3 regions of the Modestobacter lacusdianchii genome follow, and region 3 is predicted to be linked to each of the others. Evidence: riboswitches for the same ligand, from Rfam matches in the RefSeq annotation. Region 3 holds a riboswitch; each other region holds the start of a gene.
The links. Region 3 has a riboswitch for cyclic di-AMP ahead of ACJTNH_RS11980 (M23 family metallopeptidase). Riboswitches for the same ligand answer to the same signal wherever they lie in the genome.
Positions count from the first base shown of each region.

Region 1 (9,704 bases), on a different contig from region 3:
GCGGTGGCGCCGGCGCCGATGTCGGCAGCCGCCTCCTCCCCGCGGGCCAGGTCGCGGGAGCCGACGTACACGACGACCCCGGCAGCGACCAGCTCCTTCGCGACCTGCTTGCCCAGGCCCTGGTTGGCTCCGGTGACGAGAGCGGTTCGTTCCGTGGGCATCAGGTGCCCTCCCTTGTCCGATGAGGCTGAGGCGGCGGAGCACTCGCGCAACTGGTGCACGCTGCGCTCCACGACCACGGTGCGGCCATCGCGGTAGACGAGGGAGGGCCCGTGGAGTCTGGGATCGGGAAGGCCCCCTCCGCCGCGCACGGGAGGTCAGGGCGACGAGGGACGACGCCGGCTCCGGCGCGTACCTGCGCCATCGGCGCGCCTCGTCACGCCCCCCCGCCCCGTCGCCCGACGAAGAGGTCCGCACGAGCCGCCCATCGCCGTCGCCGTCCTCGCCCCGGCAGCACGTGACCGTCGGAGAGCCCCGCTCGGAGCCCTAGGCGTCCGGCGCCGAGTCCGCTGAGCCGGACGCCTTCCGCACGAGTCGGGCGATCCGCTCCTCCTCGGCGGCCCCCAGTGGGCCGGTGATCGCGTACGCCGTCGGCCACATGACCCCGTCGTCGAGGTGTGCCGCCTCGTCGAACCCGAGGCTGTTGTACCGGGTGTCGTACTTGGCAGCGGAGTGGAAGAACACCACCACCTTGCCCTCGGTGTCGGTCCAGGCCGGCTGCCCGTACCACGTCTTCGGCCGGAGCTGCGGCGCGACCTCGGTGACGATGACGTGGATGCGTTCGGCGATCACCCGCTGGTCGTCCGGCATCGCCCGGATGCTCGCCAGCAGGTCGTCCAGGGCCGCAGCCGCCTTCTTGCCGCCCTTCTCGGTGCGCAGTTCCGCGGCGCGGTCCTTGATCGCAGCCAGCTCGACATCGGTGAAGCCACCGGATGCGTCGTGCGCCATCAGCAGTCCTCTCGTCGTCGTCGGGCGCCACGGTAGGGCGAGCCATCCTGTTCTTCGTCGTCGACGTCGTCGCGCGTGACCAGGCCGGCGAGGCACGCGGCCAGCTGCGCCGGGCGCTGTGCTCCTACCTGGACCTGGTCAGCCTCCGCCGCGACGCCAGCGAGGGGCCGACCATCGCTCTGGAACGGGCCGCCGCCCTGGGCGAGGGCTGGGTGTTCCGGCGGATCGCCGGCGCGCTCGTCGCCGCACGGCTGGCCGGCGACCCGCCCTGGGACGGGCTGCGCCGGCTGGCCACCGACACCGGGGTCGTCGAACTGGCCGATGTCGCCGACATCGCCGCCGTCGCCGCCGTCGAAGGCGCGTCGATCGCCCCGACGCTGCGAGCCCGTGCCCAGTCGCTGCGGGTGCAGCTGCTGGCCGAGGAGGAAGCGGCGGCCAACACCGCCAGCGAGAAGCTCACCGCCCCCGTTGCCCTGCTGTCGATCGCCTTCCTGCTGCTGTTCCTCTATCCCGCCCTGGCCCGACTCATGACCAGCTGACCGAGCACCAGTCGAGGAGATCCGATGACGCAACTGATCAGCACCCTGACCGCTCTCGGCGCTGCCCTGCGCGACCGACTCCGCGATGCCCACGACGATCCGGAGCGAGGCTCGCTGTCGGTCGAGCAGGTGATCATCACCGTGGCGCTGATCGGCATCGCCATCGCGCTGGTGGCCGTGATCGCCAACGCGGTCAGTTCCCGCTCCGCCGAGATCCAGTAGCCACCTCGTGTCCGGCCCCGCCACCGCCCGCGACCGTGCGGGCATGCCCCGCCGGGCCATGCCCTCGGCCGCCGGACCGGCAGCCGAGAACAACGACGGCTGTCCAGCGAGCGTGGGGCGGCCTCGGTGGAACTGGCGGTCACCTTCCCGGTTGTACTGCTGCTGGTGATGACCCTGATCCAGGCGTCCCTGTGGTTCTACGCCCGGTCGGTCGCCCTGGGCGCGGCCCAGGAGGGCGCCCGCGAGGGCCGGGTGCAGCCCGCCTCGACCGCACGCGCCCAGTCGGCGGCCGAGGACTTCCTCGATCAGACCGCGCAGGATCTGCTCACCGGCCGGGACGTGACGGTGAGCGGCTCTCCCAGCAGCATCCAGGTGACCGTCACCGGCACCTCGCTCAGCCTCTTTCCCGGCCTCTCCGGTTGGTCGGTCACCCAGACCGCCGTCGGCCCCGTCGAACGGCCCACCCCATGAGCGCCCAGGACGCAGAGCGGGGGTCGGTGTCGGTCGAGCTTGCACTGCTGGCACCGGTGCTGCTGTTGCTGGTGTCGTTCGCCGTCGTCGCCGGGCGGACCCAGGTGGCCGAGGGTGCCGTCGCCGAAGCCGCCCGCGCGGCCGCCCGGGAGGCATCCCTCGCGCGGAATGACGTCACCGCCGCCGCACTGGCCGCGGCTCAGGCGGACCGCACCCTTGCCGCTCAGGACCTGCGCTGTCAGAGCACCAGCGTCGACATCGACACCACCGGATTCCAGGCCCCGCCCGGTCAGCCCGGCGACGTCACCGTGTCGATCACCTGCGTGATCGGCATGGGGGACCTGCTGGCCCCGGGCCTGCCCGGATCGGTCACCGTCGAGGCGTCCTTCACCAGCCCCGTCGACGCTTATCGCGAACGATGAGCACCCGCCAGCGGCTCCGGTACGCCGATGCCGAGCGCGGCGCGATCAGCGCCTTCCTTGCCGTCCTCGTCCCCGGGCTGCTGCTCATCATCGGCCTGGCCGTCGACGGCGGCGCCAAGGTGGCCGCCACCCAGCGCGCCAACGCCATCGCCGAGGAAGCCGCTCGAGCCGGCGGGCAGGCCCTCGACGTCGCTGCCGCCCTGATCGGGCAGATCCGCGTTGATCCGGCCGCCGCGGTCGCCGCCGCGCAGAACTACCTCGACCGCAACGACGTGCAGGGCGCGGTGACCGTCGTCGACGGCGACACCCTGCAGGTGACCACCACCATCACCGAGCCCACGGTCTTCCTCGGCCTGATCGGGATCTCCACGCTGACCGTGGAGGGCACCGGCACCGCCGACCTGATCAGCGGGACCGGCCAGAACGGCGGAGCGGGCCCATGACCACATCACCGCAGGTGCAGGACCTGCTACGCCGGCTGATCGCCGGAGTTCTGTTGGCGGCCGCGGTCGCCGGCGTCCCGATCGCGCTCTGGGAGCTCGGCGGCGCCTACCTGCCCGACGAGCTGCCCTCTTCGGAACAGGTGATCACCGCGCTGAGCGGCCCGGACACCGGCGCGCTCTTCCTCGGCCTGCTCGTGGTCATCGGCTGGATCGCGTGGGCCTGCTTCACCCTCTCGGTGACCGTCGAGCTCGCCAGCCAGCTGCGCGGCCTGCCACCGATGCGACTGCCCGGCCTGGCGGCGCCGCAGCAGATGGCCGGCCTGCTCGTGGCTGCCGTCCTCGGAGTCGGCAGCGGGCCGCTGCTGGCCGCTCCCGCCCTGGCCGGCCCACCCGTCGTCGCCGAGCAGCCGGTCGGCCACGCGGAGCCCCCGTCGGCGCCCGCCCCGCCAGCGGACACCCCGCCGGCCGCGCCCGCCCCGGCTGGTCCCACCTACACGGTGCAGTCGCGCGACACCCTCGGCCGCATCGCCGCCCGCTACCTGGGCGACTGGGCCCGGTTCGAGGAGATCCTCCAGCTCAATCGCGACCGGCCCCAGCCCGACGGAGCGCTCCTCACCGACCCCGGCCTGATCCGCCCTGGCTGGACACTCGTCCTCCCACCGGACGCGGACCTTCTCGCAGCAGACGCGACTCCGGGCGAGGTGACCGTGCAGCCGGGCGACACCCTGACCGGCATCGCCGAGCAGCACGATCTGCAGCACTGGCAGCCGATCTTCGACCTCAACGCCGGTGAACTCCTGCCCGGCGGAGGCCGATTCACCGACCCCGACCTGATCCGCCCCGGTCAAGTCCTCGACATCCCGCCCGCCGACCCGGCCACTTCCGACCCGGCCACTTCCGACCCGGCCACTTCCGACCCCGCTCCGTCGGCCACGCCCGTCTCGCCAGCGGAGAAGGCGCCACCCGCGTTGCCGGGGGAGAGCGAGTCCTCGGATCCGGCCGAGTCGACACCGGCCACGTCGCCGACATCGGCGCGTCCATCCGAGCGCTCCGAATCACCGTCGGCAGATGTCGACGGCCGCGACGCCGACGAGAGCCCGGCACCGTCGGAGCTGGTGGCCGTTCTTGCTGGCAGCGGCGCGCTGCTCGCCGCCGGTGTCGGCGCAGTCTGGTTGGCATACCGCCGCCGGCGTCTGCGCCGTCGACGCCCTGGCCGCCGACTGGCCTCCCTGCCGAGGGAACTCGTTGGCGCTCAGAGGACCGTGACCGCAGCGGCCGACGCCGGCCATGCCGACTACGCGGCGCTGGACCGAGCAGTGCGCAGCCTCGCCGTCAAGATCTGCGAAGACCCTGAGGGAAGAATGCCCGACGTCGTGGCCGCGCGACTGGACAGCCGCCACCTTGGTCTTCGGCTGTACGCCCCGGCCAGCCGCCCGCCACCCGACCCATGGACCGCCGACGAGACCGGTCTCTGGTGGACGGTTCAGCTCGACCAGGACACCGGCGTCCCCGTGGATCTGGCTCGCGCACGCCTGGCGCCGTATCCAGCGCTGGTCACCATCGGCTCCGACAGCCGAGGTCGCTGGCTGCTGGACCTGGAGCGGATGGGCGCTGTCCACGTGGCAGGGACGGTCGACCGCCGGGATGACTTCGCCCGGCACCTGGCAGCCGAACTGGCCGTCAACAGCTGGTCAGACCTGCTCACCGTCACCACTGTCGGCTTCGGTCGGGAACTGGTCGACCTGGCGCCGCACCGGGTCCACCCCGTCGAGTCCGGTTCTCACATCGGCCTGGACGAATCCGGTGAGAGCGGCACCGTGGACGTGCTGGACGGTCGGCTCCGGGCCGGAACCGGCGACGGCTGGATGCCCCAGGTCGTTCTCGCTCCGCACGACATCGGCGATGACGGCGAACTGGCCGAAGCCGCCGCTGCCCTGCAGTCGCGACAGCAGCGCACAGCACTGGCCCTGGTGCTCGGCGCCGAGCCGGTGCAGCGGAGAAGCGAGTGGCTGCTCACGCTCACCGAGGACGGACTGCTTCTCGTGCCCGCTCTGGATCTTCGCCTGCCGGCGCCGCAGCTGACAGTTCAGCAAGCGCGCGACATCGCCGCGCTGCTGGCCTTCGAACGCGACTCCGGCGACGAACCCATCCCTGCCGCCGACGGCGACCGCCCATGGCAGGTGCACACCGACGCCGCCGGCGCACTGCGCGACAGCGTGACCCCTCCGGCAACCAGCCCGCCACCGGCCCTCGATCGGTTGCCGGCGCCACACCAACAGCCCGCTGCCGCAGCACCCTTCGAGGCAACTGCCAGTCACTCCGGTCCGTTGGCGACCAGCGACGTTGCGCAGGCGACGGCGCGGACTGTCCCTGCCGCACTTCGCCGGCGCATCCAGAACGACCTCACCCAGCTCGATCACGATCTGGCTGACTGGTGGTCACCCGACTGCACCCGGCCGCGGCTGACGTTGCTCGGACCGGTCACCCTGCGAGCCCACGGCAACGAGACGGCTGTGGCCAAGTCCGGGCTGCGCCGCCGCTACGAGGAGACGGTCGCCTACCTCGCCACCCGCCCGCACGGCGCCACCGCCGACGAGGCCGCCACTGCCTTGCAACCGGCCCGCGGCGGCAAGACAGACCCGGTCAGCGCCCGCGCGTACGTGCACCGGGTCACCGCCGGCGCGCGTGGGTGGCTCGGCGTCGACCCCGCCACCGGGCACAAGCACCTCAGCTCTGGTCACCGTGGCCGGTACACACTGACCAACGTGCTCGTCGACGCTGACCTGTTCCGTCAGCTGCGTGCCCGCGCGGAGGTACGCGGCGACGACGGTCTGCCCGACTTGCTCGCCGCCTTGGAGTTGGTGTCCGGGCCGCCGTTCGCCCAACGTCCCACAGGCTATGAGTGGTTGGACGGTCTCGACTTCACTCTCAGCGCCGCGATCTGCGACGTCGCCCACCAGGTCGTCACCGTCGCGCTTGCCATCGGCGACCTGGCTGCGGCGCGCACTGGCTCGGCGACCGCGCTGCTCGTCGCACCGGACGACGAACAGGTACTGCTCGACGCGATGGAAGTCGGCTACCACCAGGGAAACCGCGCCGAAGCCGAGACGTACGTAGCGCGCATCGTGCAGGTGCATGAGGGAGAGGATGAGATGGACCTGCCCATGAGCACGGCGGAGACCATCAACCGCGCCCGGCGGCAGTACCTCAACAAGGCATCCTGAGGCTCTCGACCGCGCCTCAAGATGAGTGCCCACCCGCGTCGATGAAGCAGCGACCAGCGGCACCCGGTGGCTGCACGTCCTGGCCAGTGATGGCGACGTCCTGGCGGCGATCGAGCAGCAGATCGTCGACGCGATCCATGCCCGCACCAGCGACGTCGACACCCCGGCATTCGGCCTGCAACAACCGTACCGGCCGGGTGTCGGGACTCGCGCGGGGGCGCGCACGTCCCGCCGCTGGCGCGTCGGTTCTCCCGTTCGCAAGCTACCGGCAGGACTACCGGCCCGCACGTGCTCACCGGCCACGTCAGCACTGATTGCCCGCGCCGTCACGAGCCGGAGTTCCCCGCAACCGTCGGTCCCGAGGACGACCAGCCTCAACGAAGCCCGCCAGGCGCTGGCCGAGGCCACCGCTGTGGTCGATGCCAGAGTCCAACTGCTGCCGGTGCTCGACATCTCCTGAGCCCAGGCCTGGAACAGAGATGGCAGCTAGCAGCGATGCGGCAGGCCGAAGTAGTTGGCCACTGTTACCGACCTGTGACAACTATCCAAGGTCGTAGTACCGTCCCATCCGGTCCGTGTGAGCCACGACCTCGTCCTGAGGTCCTCGCCCGGACCCCGTCGAACCACCACCGCTCGCGGTGGCGGACCGGGGACCCATCGATCCCCTGGGGTGAATCTCGCCTGGCCACAGTGCCGCCGCGAGTAGGGCTGTCTCCGGCCCGAACCCGTCAGCTAACTCGGTAGACGGTGAGGGAGAACGGAGCCCGTCGCGTTGGCGACATCGCACGACATCATCTGGCACCTCGCACAGCCGCAGTCGGCTCACCCGCAGCGCCCCCGCTGGCGCACCGCGGTGCTCGCACCGGCCTTGGCCACCAGCGCCGCACTGCTGCTGGCCCTCGCGGGCCCCGCAGCCCAGGCCGCACCCGCAGAACCGGCTGCCACAGCGAGCCAGTCCGAGCTCGCCGCCGCCGATGCCGCGCTGCGTGGCATCGAAGAGTCCGTGGCGGCAGCTGAGGAGAACCTGCAGCGGCTCACCGTGGAAGCGGAGGCAGTCGCCGACCAGAGCCTGGTCGCCCAGGCCGAACTGTCCGTCGCCCGGCAGCTGGCCGATACCCGGGTTGCGGAGCTGCATGCCGCACAGGCTGCGGTCGACCAGGCACGCACCGACGTCGCGGCTGTGGGCCGGCAGAGCTACATGGGTGCTGACGCCTATGGCGCTGCCTCGGCGTTCTTCGGTGCAGCAAGCCCCGAGGAAGTGCTCGACCGGGCCGCGACCTTGGAGTACCTCGGGGATGCCCGGGCCGAGCAGCTCGAGGAGTTCGAGGTCGTCGAGGTCCAGCAGCAGGCAGCGACCGAGGCCGCCAAGGCGGCCGTGGATGCGCGCGACGCGGCCGCTCAGGCCGCCGCGGAGGCCGAGCGGGTCGCCAAGGACGAACTCGCCACCGCCCAGCGGACCTACGACGCCGCCGTAGGCGAGAGGGCCGCGCTGGAGCAGCAACTCCAGCAGGCCCGGGAGCGAGTGGCCACCCTCGCCCGCGAAACGGCCACCTCAGCAGCTGCCGAGCAGGCAGACGCCGGCGAACCCGCAGTCGCAGCGGCCGAACGGGGCGAACAAGCGGCCTCCCGCGGAAGCGAGCGGACCTCCGCCGGCACGAGCACCGGCATACCGACGACCGGCCGGGTGACCTCGTGCTACGGCTCCCGTTGGGGAACCATGCACTACGGCGTGGACATCGCTGCTCCGATCGGCACCCCGATCTACGCGCCGGAGGGTGGTGTGGTCCTGCAGGCGGGGCCCGCGTCCGGCTTCGGCCTGGCTGTCTACCTGCAGCACGCTGACGGCTCCATCACCGTGTACGGCCACATCAACAGCTACTCGGTGGCCGCCGGACAGCAGGTGTCGGCGGGCGATCAGATCGCCGAGGTGGGCAACACGGGACAGTCCACGGGTCCGCACCTCCACTTCGAAGTGCACCAAGGTGGGCTCTACCAGAACCGCACCAACCCGATCCCGTGGCTGAGCCAGCGCGGCCTCCCTCTGGGCGGCAGCTGCGGCTGACAGCCGGGTTCGGCCACTCTTCCGCCTCGTCGAGGCCAGATCTCGGCGGCCGCGGCCGCTGAACCGTCGTTGCGCGACCTCAGGTCTCCGGTTCCTCATGGCTCTGGTGGCTGTGCCGCCCACGGCGCAGCCACCAGAGCGCGAGGAGGGCCACGGCGACGAGTCCCGCCAGGCTGGCCAGCCACGGCCGGTCCTGCAGTCCAGCCCACCAGCCGTCGGCACTGCCTGCCGCGGCTCCGAGGCTGACGTACAGCACGGACCCAGGAATGACGCCAACAGCCGTCCCGACCGCGAAGTGGACCAGCGCGATCCCGCTGACGCCGGCGGCATAACTGACCACCGCGAAGGGTGGCGCAGGCAGCATGCGAGCCGTCAGCACCGCCAGCACGCCGTGACGGCTCAGCACCTCGTCGACCCGGTTGAGGCGTTGCCGGAAGGCTCTTTGAACGAGGCTGCGGCCGAGCCAGCGGCTCGCGCCGAACCCGCCGATCCCGCCAGCCAGGGCAGCAGCAAGAACGAGCGCCAGGCCTGCCGACAGTCCGAAGACCGCGCCGGCGAGTACCGACAACGCTGAGCGGGGAGTCGGGAGCAACAAGGCCAGCGACAGGCCCAGCAGTGCGAGCCACCAGTCCGCCGGCCCAGGAGCACGGAAGCGGTCGCGCACCGCGGTGGCCGTAGGCACGTCGACCTGCCATGCCAGGCCCACGACGACCAGGACGGCGACGGTGAGCAGCACCGCGCGCCACCAGCGGTGCACCGGCCCTCCGTGGGAGATCACCGGCAGCGGCCGCCCATGGACACGCCGCGGGCAGCCAGCCACGAGATGGGGTTCACCGCACCGGCGTGCAGGCCCGCGGTGTTGACCTGGAAGTGCAGGTGCGGGCCGGTCGATTGCCCCGTGTTGCCGACCTCCGCGATCACCTCGCCGGCCGACACGCGCTGGCCGGCGGTCACGAAGTAGTCGTTGACGTGCCCGTACACCGACACCGACCCGTCGTCGTGCTGCAGGTAGACGGCCAGGCCGTAACCGGTGGCCTCCCCCGCACGGAGTACCCGACCGGAGGCTGGGGCGTAGATCGGTGTCCCGATGGGCGCGGCGATGTCCACGCCGTTGTGCATCACACCCCAGCGCATCTCGAAGCAGGTGGTGAACCGGCCACTGGTCGGTGCAACGCCACCGCCGGTCACCGGAGTTCGGAGCGCATTGTCGGTGTTGGCGGAGCGCGGGGGCGGCACGGGCGTCTGCCGCGCTCGGGCGGCGGCCTCGGCTGCCCCCTTGGCTGCGGCGGCGGTCCGCTCGGCCTCCGCGGACTGCTGCCTCGCCTGCTCATCCCGCCATGCCTGGTACGCGTTGCGTTGCCCCTGCAGCGTCA
Region 1 covers NZ_JBJJTJ010000012.1:106,788-116,491, reverse strand. Annotated here, with positions in the region: gene ACJTNH_RS11285 (SDR family NAD(P)-dependent oxidoreductase) at 1-161, opposite strand, end outside; gene ACJTNH_RS11280 (iron chaperone) at 487-948, opposite strand; gene ACJTNH_RS11275 (type II secretion system F family protein) at 933-1,487, shown strand; gene ACJTNH_RS11270 (hypothetical protein) at 1,512-1,709, shown strand; gene ACJTNH_RS11265 (TadE/TadG family type IV pilus assembly protein) at 1,836-2,180, shown strand; gene ACJTNH_RS11260 (TadE/TadG family type IV pilus assembly protein) at 2,177-2,602, shown strand; gene ACJTNH_RS11255 (TadE/TadG family type IV pilus assembly protein) at 2,599-3,045, shown strand; gene ACJTNH_RS11250 (LysM peptidoglycan-binding domain-containing protein) at 3,042-6,269, shown strand; gene ACJTNH_RS11245 (hypothetical protein) at 6,295-6,729, shown strand; cyclic di-AMP (ydaO/yuaA leader) riboswitch at 6,876-7,030, shown strand; gene ACJTNH_RS11240 (peptidoglycan DD-metalloendopeptidase family protein) at 7,042-8,331, shown strand; gene ACJTNH_RS11235 (TVP38/TMEM64 family protein) at 8,411-9,088, opposite strand; gene ACJTNH_RS11230 (peptidoglycan DD-metalloendopeptidase family protein) at 9,106-9,704, opposite strand, start outside.
Region 1: another riboswitch for cyclic di-AMP. It lies ahead of ACJTNH_RS11240 (peptidoglycan DD-metalloendopeptidase family protein); the one in region 3 lies ahead of ACJTNH_RS11980 (M23 family metallopeptidase).

Region 2 (9,704 bases), on a different contig from region 3:
CAGGGCGATGACCACGGGCACGAAGACCCCGGAGACGCGGTCGGCCAGCCGCTGGACCTCGGCCTTACCGTTCTGCGCGTCCTCCACCAGGCGCGCCATCTGGGCCAGCTGGGTGTCAGTACCGATCCGGGTGGCGCGGACGACGATCCGGCCGCCGGCGTTGACCGTCGCCCCGACGACGGCGTCACCGGGACCGACCTCGACGGGCACGGACTCCCCGGTGAGCATCGAGGCATCGACTGCCGAGGAGCCTTCGGTGATGACGCCGTCGGTGGCGATCTTCTCCCCCGGGCGCACGATGAACAGGTCCCCGGGGGCCAGCAGGTCGGCGCTGATCCGCTCCTCGCGGCCGGAGCGAAGCACCGAGACCTCCTTGACGCCCAGCTCGAGCAGCGCGCGCAGGGCGGCGCCGGCGCGGCGCTTGGACCGGGCCTCGAAGTAGCGGCCGGCGAGGATGAAGGTGGTGACCCCGGCGGCGGCCTCGAGGTAGATGTTCCCGCTGCCGTCGGTGCGGCTGATGGTGAACTCGAACGGGTGGGTCATCCCCGGGATGCCGGCGGTGCCCCAGAACAGGGCGTACAGCGACCAGCCCAGCGCCGCCAGGGTCCCCATGGAGACGAGGGTGTCCATGGTGGAGGTGCCGTGGCGCAGGTTCGTCCAGGCCGACTTGTGGAACGGCCAAGCCCCCCACACGACCACGGGGGCGGCGAGGGTCAGCGACATCCACTGCCAGTTGGTGAACTGCAGCGCCGGGATCATGGCCATGGCCACGACGGGGACCGTGAGGACGGCGGAGATCAGCAGGCGCTGTCGCAGGGTACGCACCGGGTCGGCCTCTACCGACTCGGTGGAGGTGTCTGTGCTGGCCCGGGGCGGTGCGGGGAGCTTGGCGGTGTACCCGGCCTGCTCGACCGTGGCGATCAGCGTCTCGGGTGCGATCCCGCCGGCGTAGGTGACCCGGGCCTTCTCGGTCGCGTAGTTGACCGTCGCGGTGACGCCGTCGAGCTTGTTGAGCTTCTTCTCGATCCGTGCGGCGCAGGAGGCGCAGGTCATGCCGCCGATGGTCAGCTCGACCTGGCCGCCGTCGGTGGCCACGGTCTGCGCGGGGTGGGCTGCTGAGCTCATCGGTCCTCCTGGGACGCTGCGTGCTTGCGTGGGTCCGCGGTGCCGGTCTGGGCGCCGGACGCGGGGTGGCTCAGTCGTCGGCTGGGTGGTCGGTGCCTGGCTGCATGTCGCCGTGGTCGGTGCCGCCGGTGTGGGGCACCTCGGTCACCGCGGCCGGCTCGTCCCCGATCGGGCCGACCAGGCTTCCGATCCCGGTTGCTGCCGCGAAGACGACGACGAGGCCCAGGACGTAGGAGCTGATCTTCAGTGGGGTGTTCATGGAGTCCTCCTGAACCGGGCCGGTGAGGGTCGCCCGGTCCCATCCGTCTGCGGTGGCGGGACCGGGCGAGCGGGCCTCAGCGGCCGGCGACCTGGTAGCCGGCCTCTTCGACCGCGGCCTGGACCGCGGAGTCCTCGACCGGGGTGTTGCTGGTGACGGTCAGGCCACCGCTGGCCAGGTCGACAGCGACGTCGGTGACGCCGGGCACCTGCCTGACCTCCTCGGTCACGGAGCTGACGCAGTGGCCGCAGGTCATGCCGACGACGGTGTAGGTGGACGTGGTCATCTGACTTCTCTCCTTGCAGTGGTTGCGCGGCGAGCCGCAGGGGGCCCGCCGCGACGCCGCGCGGGTCGCGGGCGCCGGGTCGGGGTCAGGAGCGGACGAGGCGGGCGATCGCCTCCGACGCTTCCTGGATCTTGATGTCGGCCTCGGGGCCGCCGGTGGCGGCGGCGCGGACGACGCAGTGGTTGAGGTGGTCATCGAGCAGTCCCAGAGCGACCGACTGCAGGGCCTTCGTCATGGCTGAGACCTGGGTGAGGATGTCGATGCAGTACTTGTCGTCCTCAACCATCCGCTGCAGGCCTCGGGCTTGGCCCTCGATCCGGCGCAGCCGCTTGAGGTAGTCGTCCTTGCTGCTGATGTAGCCGTGCTGACTGTGCGCTTCCTCGGTCACCTTCTGCCTCCTCCAGGTCGCGGCGGGTCGTCCGCGCCACCCATGGAAGAGAGTACCCCCCCGGGGTATGCCTGCCAAGTGGTTGGTGCGGCCGCGATCTACCCGCAACAACGAGGACTAACCGGCTTAGTAGATGCGGGGTGGGGTAGGTCCGTCGGCGCCGGGGGTGGCCACCAGGGCGAGCCTCCACACCTGAGCGAGGAGCAACCGTGACTGTTGTCGGGCAGATGCTGGAGACCTATCCCAAGGACCTGGGCGGGTTGGACCGCCAGAAGCTGCAGGAGTGCATCGAGGCGTGCTTCGAGTGCGCCCAGGCGTGCACCGCCTGCGCGGATGCCTGTCTCAGCGAGGACATGGTCGCCGAGCTCACCACGTGCATCCGGACCAACCTCGACTGCGCCGACGTCTGCGACACCACCGGCCGGGTGCTGTCCCGGCACACCGGCTACGACGCCAACCTCACCCGGGCGGTGCTGGAGGCCTGCGCCGCGGCGTGCAAGGCCTGCGGGGACGAGTGCTCCCAGCACGCGGAGATGCATGAGCACTGCCGTGTCTGCGCCGAAGTCTGCCGGCGTTGCGAGGCCGCCTGCCGCGCGCTGCTGAACTCCCTCGGCTGAGCCGCCCAGCACATCGGACCGCCTGACACCCCGCGCCCGGTACCCCGGGCGCGGGGTCAGTCCCGGAGGTCGGTGAAGGTCTGTCCCCCGTCGCGGGACTCCGCGATGGCGCTGCCGGTGACCACCAGCACCCGGCTGCCGCCGTCGGGGGTGCTGCCGACGTCCATGGCCTGCGGCGGGGCAGCCAGGTCCGCGGCAGGCTGCCAGGTCAGGGCGCGGTCCTGACTGGTCCACACCTGACCCTGGGGGTCGACGCCGACGGCTCCGCCGCCATCGGGTGACCAGTCGACGAGCTGGAGCAGCGGGGCCCCGGGGATCGGTGCCCAGGTGCTGCCGGCGTCGGTGGAGTGCAGCAGCCCCTGTTCGGTGGTCGCCAGCACCTGGTTCCCGTCCGGGCCGGCCGACAGGCTGGCCGGCGCGGACGGGATCTGGAGCTGCTCCCAGGACAGGCCGTCCGTGCTGCGCTGCAGGGTGCCGTCGTAGCCCAGAACGCCGGCGGGGCTGGCGGTGAGGGCGTGGAAGTCCGACTGGCCCTGCCGGGACAGCGGCTGCCAGCTCTGACCCTGGTCGACCGACTCGATCAGTCCGACCGGTTCCGGCAGGTCGACGCCGGGGCCTGGGTGACCGGAGGCCAGGTAGCGCCCGGGCGCGGCGACGGCGAAGCCCATGAGGTCGATGGTGGGCCCCACCTGGACGTCACCGTCGGCGGACAGCCGGAACAGCCCGTTGTGGGCAGCGACCAGGACGGCGTCGCTGCCGGCTTCACCCGCCACCCCGTGCACGTGGTTGAAGTCCGGCGGGTCGGTCTCCAGGTGCGGCGCCGGAGATGAGTTGCTCGCCTGCCCAGCGACTGCAGAGCAACCGGACAGCAGGCCCACGACCACCAGTGCAAGGCCGCTGACAGCCGGCAGTGCGCGGGGCCTTGCGCGAAATCGATCGGTGCCAGTCACAGGAAGAAGTCCCCCAGTCCGGTTGCTGCCAGCCATCCACGTAGCCAGAAGATCAAGGTGTCCCACAGGCCGGTGACCAGCAGGAGCCCGAGTCCCACCAACAGCCCGCCGCCCACCCGCATCACCGAGCGGGCGCGCCTGCGAGCCCAGGTGGAGAAGCGCAGCGCGTGGCTGGCCCCCAGTGCCATGGCGAGGAACGGCAACCCCAGCCCGAGGCAATAGGCCAGGCCCAGCAGAGCACCTCGGGCGGCGGACGCCTCTGTGTAAGCCAACGTGTTCACCGCGGCGAGAGTCGGCCCCAGACACGGTGTCCAGCCGAGACCGAAGACGACGCCGAGGACCGGGGCGCCGGCCAGTCCGCCTGTGGGGCGGTGATGGATCCGCCGCTCCCGTTGGAGCCAGGAGAACCCGCCCAGAAATGCAACGCCCATGAGGATGGTGAGGACGCCGGCTACGCGAGTGAGCACGGGCGACCACTGCAGCAGAATTCTGCCCAGGCCACCGAAGAGAGCGCCGAAGGAGATGAAGACCGCACTGAACCCGCAGACGAAGAGAAGCGCGCCGAGCAGTACTCGCCGTCGCCCGGCGATGCGCACCTGGGGCGGTGCGAGAGCCGTTGATCGACCGAGCGACCCCGATGTGGACGACCGGTCCACCGCCTCGCTGGCCGGTGCAGCGACCGCGGCTTCTGCACCCGCGAGCCCAGTGATGTAACCGATGTAGCCAGGCACCAGTGGAAGACAGCACGGAGAAGCGAAGCTGATCAGACCCACCAGGGCAGCTATGAGCAGCGCAAGCACCAGTGACCCATCGGTGACGATGCCGGCGAAGGTCTCACCGAGCGCGCTCACGAGCCATCCTCCGCGAGCAACGCATTCAACGCCGACCGCAGGTCCTTCTGCAGAACCGCACCGGTGTAGACAGCGGCCACGTCGCCCCGCGAGTCGAGCAGGATGGTCGAGGGAACCACGTTGGCGGGGAAGCTGCGGAACCTCAGAGCCACTTCACCCCGCGGGTCATACAGCGACGGGTACTCGGCCCCGGCGTCGGACATGAACGCACTGGCCAGCTGACGCTGGTCCTTCACGTCGACCCCGAGGAACTGGACCCCCTGGCCTTGAAGGTCGACGTGAACCGCCTGCAAGTCCGGTGTTTCTAGGCGGCAGGGCGCACACCAGGATCCCCAGAAGTTGATGACGGCCACCTGGCCGGCCAGGTCATCGGAAGTGAAGGGTGCTCCATCCAGGAGCTCCCCCCTGAACTCAGGTGCCGGCGCCCGGTCAGCAGGGGCGATCACCTGCCCGGCTTCGGTCACCTGCGTGAACTCGAACTCAGAGGCTCCAGCGCCCTTGTCCGATGACGAACAACTGGTCAGGAGCACGAGCGACACGACGCAAACGACCAACGTCAGCGCTCTTGGTGGCCTGAGTAAGCGGATTGGCGCGTGCGGATACAAGCTGAGGACCTCCGGAATCGACGACGCAGAGGCGCAGCCTCCGCACCGTGGACCGGCGGGCGCTGCGGCCGATGAGGCGGACCGGTGGCGGCCCAGCTGTGTACCGAGCCGCCACCGGATCGATCCGTCAGCTCCCAAGCTCAGCGAGCAGCGCCTGCATCTCCTCGATCTCGGCGGCCTGAGAGCTGGCGATCTCCTGAGCCAGGGCGATTGCGTCGATGTTCTGACCATCAACCATCTCGGTCTTGGCCATGTCAACCGCTCCCTGGTGGTGCTCGGTCATCATCTCCAGGAACATCCGGTCGAAGTCGGCGCCGGAGGCGGTCTCCAGCCCCGACATGTCCATGTTCATGTCCATGCCGCCCATGTCTCCTGAGCCGTGGTCCATGCCGTCCATGTCATCGGACTCAGACTGTCCCCAGTCTTCCAGCCAGCCGGTCATGGTCTGGATCTCGGGGTCTTGAGCGGCTTCGATCCTGCTGGCGAGCTGCAGGACCCGGGGGTCCTGAGCGCGTCCGTCGGCCAGCTGCGCCATCTCCAGGGCACCCTCGTGGTGCGGGATCATGCCCTGGACGAACTCGACGTCGGCTTCGTTGAACTCAGCCGACACACTCGCCGAGCTCGAGCTGGCAGCGCTGTTGTCATCCGAGCCGTTGGAACAACCGGCGAGGACGATCACGCCGGCGATGAGCCCTCCGGTGAGGCGGGTAAGGCCAAGGGCGGTGCGGGTCATTGCTTCTCCTGTGGATGAGATCTGGGTGTGAACGACTGACCCGATGCACGCGGGAGCGCGCCGGGTCGGCGATTCGGCCTAGATCCGCAGGAGACAGAGAGAAGCGAGGTCCGGCGGTCTGGGGAGCTGGATGGAGTCCCACCACGATCTGGCCCGGACCAGGCCCGCTCCTCGGCCACCGGGTGGAGTTCTCCGGATCAGGAGTACGGCGGCCAGGAAGGCCAGTCCGGCGAGCAGGATCCCCAGGCACACCGCCAGAGCATGAGCGCCGCTGTGGACCGGTGCGGGGTGGCTGGAAGCCTTGGCTCCTGGCGCGACCTTCCCCCCTGTCAGGGCGTCAGCGGAAACGGTGGTCACGACCGAGGCTGCGACCACCGTCACTTCTCCCCCCGCACCAGCCGGCGCAGCTCTCATGTGAGCCATGTCGGTGTGGGTGCCGGTGTGGGTGCCGCCTACGTCTGCGCTCACGCACTGCAGCCCGTGCATGGAGAACACGGCAGCGAGGACGAGCATCGCCAGCATGCGAACCGAACGCATCGTCCCCCCCTTCTCGCGCGCCTCCCCAGACACTACTACGCCCTGTAGTACTGAGCGTGGCCGCCGACTCGACCCACGGGCGACCCGGGACATCCGGGCCCCGCGGGCCGGCTCGTCAGGGGAGGATGCGGCGGGCTCCGGCGTAGCCGGACATGTCCACGCTGCCGACGCTGACCGGCTCGCCGAACGTCGTGGCGTGGACCATCTGCCCGCCACCGATGTAGATGCCGATGTGGCTGATCGGGCTGTAGTAGTAGACGAGATCGCCAGGCTGCAGCTCCGCACGGGAGACCGCACGCCCCATGGACGCCTGGATCTTGCTGGAGTGCGGCAGGGAGATGCCGGCGGCGGCAAAGGCGTACTGGGTCAGCCCTGAGCAGTCGAAGGCGTCCGGCCCGCCGGCGGCCCACACGTACGGGTCGCCCACCTGCGCAAGCGCCGTGTCGATCACCACCTGAGCGGCGTCACTGCCCGCATCCACCGAACCTGCCGGAGGCGCCTGCAGCGACTGCCCTCCGTGGGCGACATCGGCCTCCTGCTGCTGCTCAGCAGTGAGGGTGGCGTACTGGGCCTTGTAGCCCTCGATCTCGGTCTGCAGTTGCTCCTGCTGCGCCTCGACCGATCGCAACTGGGCCTCGGCCTCGGCCGTGGCCTCCGCCGCCGCAGCGCCTGCGCTCTCCGCAGCTGCGCGTGCCGCAGCCACACGCTCGAGGACGTCGTTGTGATATCCGGCGACAGACTCCAGGGTGGCGACCCGTTCGAGGAACTCGTCCGCAGACCCGCTGGTCATGAACGCCTGCAGGGACCCCAGGGCGTCACCGGTGAACGCGGTCTGCGCGACAGTGGCGATCTGGTCTTCCAGGGCGGCAAGCTGGGCATCAGCCTCCGCCAGCTGGGCGGCGGCGCCAGCCGCGGCGGCCTGCTGCTGGGCGAGGATCTCCCGGGCCTCGTTGAAGTCCTCGGTGAGGACTTCCAGCTCATGACCTCTCTCGGCCGCGAGCTGGGCGGCCTGCTGGCCGGTGGTCGCCTCATCCGGCGCGGCGATGGCGCTGCCCGGAGTCAGGCCCATGCTGGCCGCACCCAGCAGCGCCAACACCGTGAGACGGGTGAGGGGTCGCCGTCCAGGGCGGGCGGTCACTGCTCGACGGGTGCTTCCGGCACGAAGTGTCGCCACGGGTGGCGGCTCCTGTCTTCCATGGCCGCCTACCGAGTTAGCTGACGGGTTCGGGCGGGAAGTCGCCCGTCGCGTCCGCCCACGTGGGCGGACGCGATTGACCCCAGGACTGCGGTGGGTCCCCGGTCCTCGGCTGTTGCCCGAGGTTCGGCGGCGCCGGGTCAAGGCCGCCCCATGGGCGACGACAACTCTTCCCGGCGCCGCTCAAAGTAGGGCCGGGGCAACTCCGCCACCACGTCCTCCTATGCGTGTTGAGTAGTTGGTACTGGAGTGACCACTGAGGTTCGATCGGGCACCCGAAAGCGTCAGATGCCGGTATGTCCGTCTGGTGCGGCCCATACGATTGGTCCGGTTGTACGAACTGAGCCAGGCCGCCGGCCCGGCGTGGGGCACACGCCCGTGTCGACGCAGCAAGCAGAGGAGCGGCCATGCCCCGGCTGGGCAAGCTCGAAGCCGCCGTGATGGACGTCTTGTGGTCCAGCGACTCGCCGCTGACCGTGCGCGAGGTCCTCGAGCGGATGCCCCCGCAACGGAATCTGGCCTACACGACCGTGATGACCGTGCTGGGGAACCTCTTGCGCAAGGGACTTCTCGACCGGGAGCCGGTGGGCCGTGCGTTCAGCTACCGCCCGACCGTGACCCGCCAAGGGGCGGCGGCCGCCTCGCTCAGGGAGATCCTGGACGCATCGGAGGACCCGCGGTCGGTGCTGCTGCACTTCGCCGAGACAGCCACCGACGAAGAGTCTTCTGTGCTGCGTGAGGCGCTCGCACGGCGAGCCGCGTCCTCGTGATCGGCATGATCGCCGTCCTGCTGGCGGGTACGGCTCTGGGCGCGCACGGGCACCGCCCATTGCTGTGGCTCGCCGATCGGCGGGTCGATCCGACCATCCTGTTGGTGGGCTGGTCACTCCTGACGGTGGGGCTCGTGGCCTCAGGCCTGGCCATGATCGGCCTGCTCGCCCTGCCGATGGACCAACACGAGGCCAGTGGGCTGTTCCAGCTCGTGGGGGGGTGCTGGACAGCGGTCACCACGGGCACCGTGCCCGCCTGGCAGCAGACTGTCGCCGGAGTCAGCCTGATCATGGCCGCGACCATCGTCGTGCGGCTCGGCAAGGCCGTCGTGAGTCGTGCGAGGTCGGTGAGGCGGCACGCCCCGCACGTCGAGCGGCTACGTCTCCTGGCCCTCAGCTCCTCATCAGGCGAGCCACTGTGGGTTCCTGACCAGCGCGCGATGGCCATGTCCATCGGCGGCCGACCTGGAGTGATCATCGCCTCCGATGGCTTACGGGCACAGCTGCCTCCCGAGGCGGTGACGGCGACACTGGAGCACGAGCGGGCTCACCTGCGCGGACACCACCATGCTCTCGTCACGGTTGCTGAGACGTTGGCTGCTGCGCTTCCGTGGTGTCCTCTGCTGCGCGCGGCGCCAGCCGCGACTCGGGACCTGGTGGAACTGGCCGCCGATGCGCAGGCGGCTCAGCGGTGCGGGCCCGAGGCCGTGCAGGTCGCACTGCGCAAGATGACCGGGCAGCCGGTTCTTCCCTTCGGGTTGGCCATGGCTTCCCGGCTCACCGAACTGCGGATCAGTCGGCTCGGAGGGTCCGGTGACCGGCGCATGCGCCGTCTTCTTCGCTGGCCGGGGGCTCTGGCGATGGCGTCCGGAGCTCTCCTGCTGCCCGCAGCGACCACGTGGCTGGGTGTCAACATCGTGCTGTGCGCGGTCACCTGATCAGCGGTTCCCCGAGTACTGAGTCTCACAAGGGCCATCGCACGTCCGCCTGCTTCGGCTCCTGAGGTTCCGCCGTTGGGACCCCCTGGTCCGTCGACCCACTCCACGCACCGATCCGTCTGATGCGTCAGGTCCAGACTGATCGATGGCTCCTCGGCCTCAAGCGCGCCAACTTCACTGCCGTTACTACTACAACCAGTAGTAGCGATGTGAAGTGAGGACGAGACCTGATGCGCACCGGACGTCTTCGACGTGGCGGCTCCAGCAGCACCCTCGTGCAGGGCGCTGGCAGCAGCCTCCCGCGCCGGATGACGGGGCACCGTCGCGGCTGGTCTGCTCGGCTGCGCCCGCTCGCAGGCCGCTCCCCACGGCATGAGCCAGGGCGTCGAGCAGGGTTGCTAGCCATCGCGGTGGCCGTCGTCCTCATCGGCCCCCTGGGGGCTCCGGCGC
Region 2 covers NZ_JBJJTJ010000012.1:96,466-106,169, forward strand. Annotated here, with positions in the region: gene ACJTNH_RS11170 (heavy metal translocating P-type ATPase) at 1-1,125, opposite strand, end outside; gene ACJTNH_RS11175 (hypothetical protein) at 1,196-1,384, opposite strand; gene ACJTNH_RS11180 (heavy-metal-associated domain-containing protein) at 1,461-1,670, opposite strand; gene ACJTNH_RS11185 (metal-sensitive transcriptional regulator) at 1,756-2,058, opposite strand; gene ACJTNH_RS11190 (four-helix bundle copper-binding protein) at 2,268-2,675, shown strand; gene ACJTNH_RS11195 (F510_1955 family glycosylhydrolase) at 2,732-3,553, opposite strand; gene ACJTNH_RS11200 (cytochrome c biogenesis CcdA family protein) at 3,622-4,476, opposite strand; gene ACJTNH_RS11205 (TlpA family protein disulfide reductase) at 4,473-5,015, opposite strand; gene ACJTNH_RS11210 (DUF305 domain-containing protein) at 5,209-5,814, opposite strand; gene ACJTNH_RS11215 (C40 family peptidase) at 6,467-7,447, opposite strand; cyclic di-AMP (ydaO/yuaA leader) riboswitch at 7,537-7,688, opposite strand; gene ACJTNH_RS11220 (BlaI/MecI/CopY family transcriptional regulator) at 7,954-8,316, shown strand; gene ACJTNH_RS11225 (M56 family metallopeptidase) at 8,313-9,254, shown strand; gene ACJTNH_RS11230 (peptidoglycan DD-metalloendopeptidase family protein) at 9,665-9,704, shown strand, end outside.
Region 2: another riboswitch for cyclic di-AMP. It lies ahead of ACJTNH_RS11215 (C40 family peptidase); the one in region 3 lies ahead of ACJTNH_RS11980 (M23 family metallopeptidase).

Region 3 (9,704 bases):
ACGGCTACGCCGGGGGATCGACCGGTCGCCGTCGCGTCTCCGACGGGCACTCACGTGCGCTGCCGCGGCCGTCGTCCCGGCCCTCGGATTGCTGGCGTGGCTGCCTCTGCCCGGGAGCCAGCTGTCGGAGGGGGGCGAGCCGACCACTGTCGCGGTCGTCCAGGGGAACGTCCCTCGATCCGGCCTCGACTTCAACGCCCAGCGCAGAGCGGTCCTCGACAACCACGTCCAGCAGACCCTCGAACTGGCGGAGCGGGTCGACGGTGGCGGCACCCCGCGACCCGACGTCGTGATCTGGCCCGAGAACTCCTCGGACATCGACCCGTACCAGAACCCGGATGCAGCGGCGGCCATCGACCGGGCGGTCCGCGCGATCGACGCGCCCATCCTGATCGGTGCCGTCCTGGACGGGCCTGGTCGGTACCTGACCAATGCGGGCATCGTCTGGGACCCGGTCACCGGGCCTGGCGAGCGTTACGCCAAACGACATCCGGTGCCCTTCGGTGAGTACATGCCCGCCCGGTCGTTCTTCCGGTTGTTCAGCGAGCAGGTCGATCTGCTGCGACGCGACTTCCTGCCCGGTACCGAGCCGGGGGTCCTGGACGTGGGCGGAGTGCGCCTCGGGGACGTCATCTGCTTCGAGGTCGCCTACGACGGGCTCGTCTCCGACGTCGTGGACGGCGGCGCCTCCCTCTTGGTCGTGCAGACCAACAACGCCACGTTCGGGTACACCGCGGAGAGCGAACAGCAGCTGGCCATGAGCCGCCTGCGCGCCATCGAGCACGGGCGCACCGTCCTGGTCGCAGCGACCAGTGGCATCTCCGCAGTCGTTGCACCCGACGGGACGGTCGTCGACCGATCCGAGCTCTTCACGCCCTATGTCTTCGTCGGCTCACTGGCGCAGCGGACCCAGACGACCACGGCGACCCGAATGGGTGTCGTTCCCGAAGCTGCGCTCGCGGGGCTGTCCGGTGCTGCCGTCCTGGCCGCCCTCGCCACCGACCGTCGGCCTCGGCGGGCGCGCACCACACCTGAGCACTCCATCGATGAGGAGGGTCCTCGTGACCTCTGACGCCCTGGCCGACCTCTCCGACACGCTCTTCGGGGTGGCGATCGCCATCTATGCCCTCGCCGCCATCGGCTTCTGCGCCGAACTCGCGTTCGGCCGGCCGTCGACGCGAAGTCGACCTCAGTTGGCCACGGTGAACACCGGTGCGTCGAGCGCCACTGCTCTCCCGGCGGCCAGTGGCGCAGCCGGGCGACCCCAGGCTGCGCGGTGGGGCCAGCTGGGTGTCGTCCTGACCGCGGTCGGAGCGCTCGCACAGGCCGGCGTGCTCGTCACGCGCAGTGCGGCTGCGGGGCGTGTGCCGTGGGGCAACATGTACGAGTTCGCCACGGCGGCAGTTCTGGTCGGGGTGCTCGCCTACCTGTTCCTGGTCATCCGGGTGCCGGGCCTGCGGCGGATCGGCGTGTTCGTCCTGGGGCCGACGGTCATCGGACTGGTCCTCACCGGCTTGCACCTGTACGCGGAGTCCGGACCGCTGGTCGCCGCGCTCAGGTCAGACTGGCTCGTGGTGCACGTGTCAGCCGCCATCCTCTCGTTCGGCGTCTTCATCGTCAGCGGTGTGGCCAGCGCGCTCTACCTGGTCGCCGCCCGGTCCGAACGGTCGGCGTCAGCGGCCGGCGGTGGCGAGCAAGGCCGGGGTGGCAGGCTGCCCAGCGCGGAAACGCTCGACCGGGTGGCGCATCGGACAGCGATCTTCGGCTTCCCGGTCTGGACCTTCGCCGTGATCGCCGGCGCCATCTGGGCGGAGAGCGCCTGGGGCCGCTTCTGGGGCTGGGATCCCAAGGAGACGTGGGCCTTCATCTCCTGGGCGCTGTACGCCGCCTATCTGCACGCCCGCAACACCTCGGGGTGGCGCGGCAGGCCGGCCGCCTGGACCAACCTGGTGGCGCTGGCCACCCTGGTGTTCAACCTGCTCTTCGTGAACCTCGTGTCCACCGGTCTCCACTCCTACGGTGGTGTCTCGTGAGGCGCTTCGTTACGAGACCGTGACAACTAAGCTCCTTCGTAGTAGCGTCTCGATCCGGTCCACCCGGGCCCTGCTCCTCGCACCGAGGACCTCGGGTGGACACGCCGAACCACCACGGCCTCGCCGAGGTGGACCGGGGACCCACGTCTCTTGGGGTGAATCCTGCGTGCGCAGGTAGGGCAGCTTCCCGTCCGAACCCGTCAGCTAACCCGGTAGGCAGTCAGGAAGAACGGAGAACCGTCGCCTTGGCGACCCTGCGTCACCGGAACCCACGCCCGTCCAAGCCCCGACCCCTGTCACGCTTGGCGCCGCTGAGCGTCGCCGCGGCTGTCACCGCGCAGTTGGCGCTCACCTCGCCGACTGCGCTCGCAGCACCCGGCGACCCCAACGCCCAACAGAACTCTGCTCAGTCGACGTTCGACACGGCCAGCGCCGAGATCGACCGAGTCGAGCAGCTCCTCGCAGCCGCTGAGACAGAACTGCAGCGACTGACGGTCCTCGCTGAAGCCGCCGGTGAGGCGTCACGCCTGGCAGCGCAGGAGCTGACGACCGCCCAGGCTGCGGCAGCGACCACCGCCGCAGAGCTGGCCGCCGCTCAGGTCGCCACGACCACAGCGAAGGACGACGTGGCCGACCTCGGGCGTGAGACCTACATGGGGGCCGACTCCCTCAGTGATGCAGTGACGCTCCTGGAGGCCCGAGGGCCAGAGGACCTCCTCCAGCGTGCAGCCATGCTGGAACTGATCGGCGACGACCGGGCAGAGCGGCTACGAGCGCTGCAGGATGCCGAGAGCCAGGTCGCGCGCGCCGACCAGGCCGCCCGTGACGCGGTCGCCGCCCGCGACACCGCTGCCCAGGCGGCCGAGCAGGCCGAAGCCGCTGCTCAGGCCCAGCTCGGTCAAGCGCAGGTGAGCTATGACGCCGCGGCAGGTCAGAAGGCGGAACTGGAGGAGCAGCTGCGGACGGCGCAGGTCCAGCTCCTGACGCTCCAGGGAGACGATGACCCTGAAGCCACCGTCGACGACCGCCAGGAGGTCGCGAGCGCGGCCGCGACGGCCGGCACCGGGTCGCTGGCCGAGGGACGGGTCACCTCTTGCTTCGGGAGTCGATGGGGCACGAGCCACAACGGCGTGGACATCGCCGCACCCATCGGCACGCCTATCTACGCCCCTGACTCGGGTGTCGTGTTGCACGCCGGCCCGGCCAACGGGTTCGGCCTGGCGGTGTACATCCAGCACTCGGACGGGACGATCACCCTCTACGGTCACATCAACCAGGCGTTCGTCTCGGCCGGGCAGACTGTCTCCGCCGGCGAGCAGATCGCCGAGGTCGGCAACCGTGGTCAGTCCACCGGGCCGCACGTGCACGTGGAGGCACACACAGGCGGGCTGTACGCCAACCGCAACGACCCGGCTCCCTGGCTCGCTGCACGCGGCATCTCCCTGGGCGGAGCGTGCTCCGGCTGACCAGGTCAGCAGTGCCGGCGCTCGCACGTTGGTGGGATCCTGCGCGGATCCTCGGGGCGCAGGAGCCTCGACTGCCTAGGCTGACCGTGGAACAGGACCGGGTGGGGCGAGAAGGCGAGCGCCTGACCGTCCGGCCGGCAGCGGTGCGTCGTCGAGACGGCAAAGAGAGGTGGGGGCGTGCGCCCGTTCGGTGAGTTGGAAGCGGCGATCATGGCGGAGCTGTGGCGTCGCGGTGAACCGGCGACGGTGCGCGACGTCCTGGGGGCCCTCAACTCCTCCCGGAACCTCGCTTACACGACCGTCATGACGGTGATGGACAACCTCCACAAGAAGGGCCAGCTCACCCGGGAGATGTCGGGACGGGCGTGGTTGTACCGACCGGTTCGTAGTCGCGCCGAACATGCCGCGGCCTTGCTGCAGGACGTCCTCGCCGAATCGGGGGACCAGCAGGAGGTGCTCATGCACTTCGTCGCCGAGCTGCAGCCGGACGCGGTCGCGCAGTTGCGCACCGCCGTGGAAGCCGCTCGTTCCGAGTCGCAGACCCCGCCAGGAGACCGAGCGTGAGCGCCAGCCTGGCACTCGCCGCGATCGGTGTCGCCGTCCTAGTCCTCGGCCCACGACTGGTGGATGCAGGATGGACTGCTCAGGCCCCTCGGCTGGCGATCCTCGCCTGGCAGGCACTGACCTTCACGGCTGTCGCCACGTTCGTGCTCGCTGGAGTGACCCTGCTGATCCCCATCACCACCCTGGCGGGTGGACTGGGGCGGGTCTTCCATGCGTGCGCGGAGAGCGTCGCCAACGCCTACGGGTCGGCTGAGTTCCCATCCGGCGCCTTGGTCGGGATCCTGTTGGCCGGGCTCATGCCCCTGTGGGTGCTGTCCTGCGTCACGTGGGAGCTCGTGTCGGGTTGGCTGCGCCGGCGGGAGCTGCACCGATCGATCGACATGGTGGCCGAGCCGGATCGCGGGCTGGGCGTGCTGGTCATGGACGCCTCGACTCCCGCCGCCTTCTGTGTGCCCGGGCGCACGTCGCGCATCGTGGTGACCACCGGCACCTTGGCCGCACTGTCGCACGACGAGCTGAAGGGAGTCCTGGCACACGAGGCCGCACATCTGCGAGCGCGCCACAACCTGGCGGTGACGTTGTCGCAGGGGCTGGTGCGGGCTTTCCCCCGCCTGAAGCTGTTCCGGGCGGCGTCGGCCCAGACGCGGCAGTTGATCGAGCTGCTGGCCGATGACGCGGCGGCGGTCAGTGTCGACCGGGTCAGCGTTGCCTCGGCCATCGTCAGCCTGGCCGAGATGCGCGCACCGGCAGCCGCCATGGCCATGGCGCAAGAGGGCGCTGTCCTCCGGGTCTCGCGGCTGCTCCAGCCACTCACGCCGATGGATCCGTGGCGTCACCGTCTGCTCGCGGGAGGGCTGTGGGCGGTCCTGCTCACTCCGGTGCTGATCGCCGGACTGCCCACGCTGTCCGCAGCTCTCAGCGACCTCTGCAACATCTGAGACAGGGCCGTGGCCCTACGTCAGCCGTACGAGGGGACTTAGTAGAGCGTGGGTAGGCTGCTGAGGTGCATCCCGAACTGAGCCGGCGGACCCTCTTGGCTGGAGGTCTCGTCGGGTTGGCCGGTGTCGCCCTGGCTGCGTGCGGCGGCGACCCGGCCACGGAAGCCGAGCCCAGCGAGAGTGTGGCCGACGCAGGGACGGTCTCCGTCGGCTCGGATGGCGTCCAAGAACTCACCGTCCTGGTCGATGACGACTACGTGTTCGTGCCGGCGACCTTCATCGTTGCGCCGGGCCAGGTTCGGTTGACGCTGACCAGCAAGGCCGAGCAGCTGACGCACAATCTGCGCTTCACGCCCGGCGAGGGACCGGTGGACATCGCCGAGCAGATCCCGATCCTGGCCCCCGGCGACAGCGAGACGTTCGACTTCACGGTCGAGCAGCCCGGCGACTACCAGTACGAGTGCTCCTTCCACGTCGCGCTGGGCCAGATCGGGACGATGACCGTCGCGGCCTGAAGTCGGCCCGCCAGGACATCGCCGGCCTCACCGGCCGACCCGTCGTACCCGTGAGGTGGCTCAGAACCGAGGAGTCACCGTCGACCAGATCACAAGGCCGCCGAGCCCGACCGGAACCCAGCTCTCCTATCATCGCTAGTACGCAAGCTCGGCTCTCCGACGCGGGCCGTGACGTCGATCCGGATGGGGGAGTTCGGTTGTCCGACGACGGTGCGCGACCGTCGGAGTCGACAGACGGAGGCAGTCCAGCGGGGCTCTCGAGGCGCGGGCTCTTCCGCGTTGCAGGCGTCGGGGCGGCCGGGATGCTCGCTGCCGGTGTGACGGGCGGTGCCGTCGGTCGGATCACGGCCAACGACGGCCCTGCGGATGTCGCCGTGTCTCCGCTGCCCGACGACTCGCCCAGGGCGATGGTCCGTTTCGCCGGCGAACACCAGGCAGGCATCATCACCCCTGCGCAGGACCGGTTGCACTTCGTTGCCTTCGACGTCATCACAGACAGCCGCGAGGATCTCGCAGCGCTGCTCCGGACGTGGACTGTGGCCGCGGTCCGTCTCACGAGCGGGCAGCCGACAGGCCCAGACGACACTGGCGAGGCCCAGGACCTGCCGCCGGCTGGGCTCACCTTGACCATCGGCTTCGGTCCGACCCTCTTCAAGACCGGCGACGGGATGGACAGGTTCGGGTTGGCCGGACGCCGCCCCGCGTCGCTCGCCGAGCTACCGCCGTTTCCTGGTGACCGGTTGGACCCGGCGATCAGTGGCGGCGATCTGTGCGTGCAGGCGTGCGCGAACGACCCCCAGGTGGCCGTCCATGCCGTCCGGAACCTCGTGCGCCTGGGGGCCGGCGTCGTGCGGGTCCGATGGACACAGCTCGGATTCGGTCGGACCTCGTCCACCAGCTCCGCCCAGGCCACGCCGCGCAACCTCCTCGGCTTCAAGGACGGGACGGCCAACCTCAAGGCGGAGAACGGGCAGGCCCTCGACCGCTTCGTCTGGGTGGGCGAGGACGACGTGGACTGGCTGCGTGGCGGCTCCTACCTGGTCACCCGCCGGATCCGGATGCTGATCGAGGACTGGGACGTGCTCCCTGTGTCCCAGCAGGAGGCGGTCATGGGCCGCACCAAGACAGCGGGGGCCCCTCTGGGGCAGGTGGCGGAGTTCGACCCGACGGACTTTGCGGCCGTCCGGGACGGGCAGCCTGCCATCCCTCGCGACTCGCACGTCTTCCTCGCGCACCCCACCAACGCCGGGACAGCGATCCTGCGCCGCGGGTACAGCTTCGTCGACGGCACCGGCCCGGACGGACGGCTCGATGCCGGTCTGTTCTTCATCGCCTACCAGCGCGATCCGCAGACCGGGTTCGTCCAGGTGCAGCACAACCTCGCCGGGGATGCACTCAACGGCTTCGTCGAGCATGGCTCCTCCGCCGTGTTCGCGTGCCCGCCCGGGGTGGTCAACGAAGACGACTGGTGGGGACGCGCCCTCTTCGAGTCGAGCCCCTGACGGCGATCGCGGGCCGGCGCTGCCCACGGCCACGGTGCCCAGGAGTGGCCCCGGGACGTGACCGTTGGCTGCGTCAGTGGTGACCTGGGTGTTCGTGCGTCGCGTGCAACCGCGGCTCCAGTTGGATCGTCGAGTGCTCGACGCTGATCGGGAAGTGGCTGGCCAGGCAGGACTGCAGCTGGTCGAGGACCCGGGGCGCATGGCCGTCCTGGAAGCAGGAGTCGTCGACCACGACGTGTGCGGTGAGCACCGGCAGCTCGCTGGTGATCTGCGAGGCGTGCAGATCGTGGACGTCGAGCACGTGTGACTGGCTGAGCAGGTGCGTCCGCACGTCGTCCAGGTCCAACCCAGGGGGTGCGCTCTCGAGTAGCACGGACACCGTCTCGCGCAGCAGCTTCAACGTGCGGGGGACGATCAGCAGGGCGATCAGCATGGACACCACCGCGTCCGCCTGGAGCCATCCGGTGAGCGCGATGATCAGCGCAGCCAGCAGAACGGCGACCGACCCCAGAGCGTCGTTGACCACCTCCAAGAACGCCGCCCGCATGTTCACGTTGCTCCCGCGGCCACGGGTGAGCACCAGCATCGACACGAGGTTGCCGACCAGGCCGATGACCCCGAACACCACCATCGCGGTCGAACCGACCTCCGGGGGCTCGAACAGCCGGCGGATGCCTTCGATGAAGACGTACACACCGACGGCGAGGAGCACTGCGGCCTGGAGGGTGGCGCCGAGCACCTCCGCTCGGCGGTAGCCCCACGTGCGTTTCGGCGTCGCTGGGCGGAGCGCGAGGTTGGCCGCGATCAGGGCGATGGTGAGGCCGGCAGCGTCGGTGAGCATGTGTCCGGCGTCCGCCAACAGGGCAAGGCTCCCCGACACCACCGCCCCGATCACCTCGACGATCAGCACGGTGGTCGTGATGGTCAGGACGATGGCCAGTCGCCGGCGGTGGTCAGGACTGCCTGCTCCAGTGCCTGCGCCGTGGTCGTGCCCGTGGCCGCCGCTCATGGCTTCGCTCCCGTCGACTGGTGGACCAAGGGCCGGCGCCCGATGCCGGGGAGGAAGCGGCCGACTCGGGCTGCATAGCGGTGGTAGTCGGCGCCGTGGGCGTGGGCGAGGTGTGGCTCCTCGATGAGCCGCACCTGGAGCTCCACAGCCGCCAGGAGGCACAGGAGCGCTGCGATCGAGACAGGCGTGGGGACCATGAGGGTCACCCCGGTCTGCGCGGCGAGCATGGCGGTGAAGACGGGGTTGCGGGCGACCGCGAAGGCCCCGGCCGTCACCAGGCCGGTCAGCTCGGTCTCGTCCACCCCGATGCGCCAGGACGCGCCCATGCCGGATTGTGCCGCCAGCACCCCGGCGAACCCGATGAGCGCGATGACCAGGCCCGTCACTCCGAGCGCGTCGGCCAACGGCCCGTCCGGCGTCCTGGACAGGTCCATCACGGCGAGAGTCGGCGCCATCAGCCCCAGGGTCAGGGCGACGACGAAGAGCACGCCGGCCCACCACTGCAGGGACCCGGGCGCTCCGGAGATGCCGCGGAAGCCCGAGTCACCCGTTCGTCGGGCGTGGATCCAGCTGCGCAGGCCGAAGACGACGACCAGCCCGCCGACGTACAACGAGAGCGCGGCGACGTTCATGACGTCGCGCTCGGCGAGGAGCAGCAGGAGCACCCAGGTGAGCAGCCGCAGTCGTCCTCGCCCTCGGCTGTGAACCGCAGAGCTGCAGCCGGCGAGCAGCAGTCGTCCCCGGACCAGGCTTCGCGGCCCTCCCGCACGGCGACCACGGCGATCACCAGCGCCGCGACGGGATCGGCCCATGACCAGCCGAAGAGGCTGTTGAGCGCCAGCCCCACGAGCAGGACGGCCGACAGGTACGTGCACAGCAAGGTCTGCTTGGAGTCGGCTACGGCTGAAGCCGAACCCAGTTCGCGGCCGGCCCGCCGCTGGGCGTAGGAGAGCCCGGGCATGACCGCCAGGCTCACCGCCGCCAGGACGAGACCGACAGAGGAGTGCTCCGCCTCTCCGGACCCCAGCAGCGACCGGAGCGCGTCAACGGTGACGAAGGCGGCGAGCGCGAAGAACGACGCCCCGATGACCTTCAAGGCCACCCGCTCCCGCACCTCGGGATCGCGGCCGGCGAACTGCCAGGCCACGGCCGCAGCAGACGACACCTCGATGACCGAGTCCAGACCGAAACCGATCAGCGCCGAGGACGACGCCCTCGCTCCGGCGGTGAGTGCCACGACGGCTTCGACGACGTTATAGGTGATCGTGGCGGCCACAAACCACCGGATGCGGCGAGCGAGTAGTGCTCGACGGTCGGTGGTGGGAGTGGTGGTCGGATGGCTGGTTGACAGGTTGACCGGTTCGGCGGCCATCAGCAGCAGTCCTCGTCCGCGGCGGTCGGGCAGGCGGCGGGGTCTACGGCGAGGACGACGCCGAGCAGGTCGCCGAGGGCGTGAGCCAGGCGTGGATCGGCCAGTTCGTACCGGGAGCGGCGCCCCTCCGGCACGGCCACCACCAGGCCGCACCCTCGCAGGCAGGCGAGGTGGTTGGACAACTTCTGCCGGGTCACGTCGAGCAGTTCAGCGAGCTCGGAGGGGTAGCCAGGACCTTCGCGCAACGCCAGTAGGAGCCGAGTGCGGGTCGGGTCGGACAGGGCGTGGCCGAATCGAGCGAGGAC
Region 3 covers NZ_JBJJTJ010000014.1:16,095-25,798, reverse strand. Annotated here, with positions in the region: gene lnt (apolipoprotein N-acyltransferase) at 1-1,072, shown strand, start outside; gene ccsB (c-type cytochrome biogenesis protein CcsB) at 1,062-2,033, shown strand; cyclic di-AMP (ydaO/yuaA leader) riboswitch at 2,126-2,266, shown strand; gene ACJTNH_RS11980 (M23 family metallopeptidase) at 2,336-3,499, shown strand; gene ACJTNH_RS11975 (BlaI/MecI/CopY family transcriptional regulator) at 3,677-4,063, shown strand; gene ACJTNH_RS11970 (M56 family metallopeptidase) at 4,060-5,001, shown strand; gene ACJTNH_RS11965 (plastocyanin/azurin family copper-binding protein) at 5,067-5,516, shown strand; gene efeB (iron uptake transporter deferrochelatase/peroxidase subunit) at 5,714-7,018, shown strand; gene ACJTNH_RS11955 (cation diffusion facilitator family transporter) at 7,092-8,027, opposite strand; gene ACJTNH_RS11950 (methyltransferase family protein) at 8,024-8,692, opposite strand; gene ACJTNH_RS11945 (cation transporter) at 8,656-9,399, opposite strand; gene ACJTNH_RS11940 (ArsR/SmtB family transcription factor) at 9,399-9,704, opposite strand, start outside.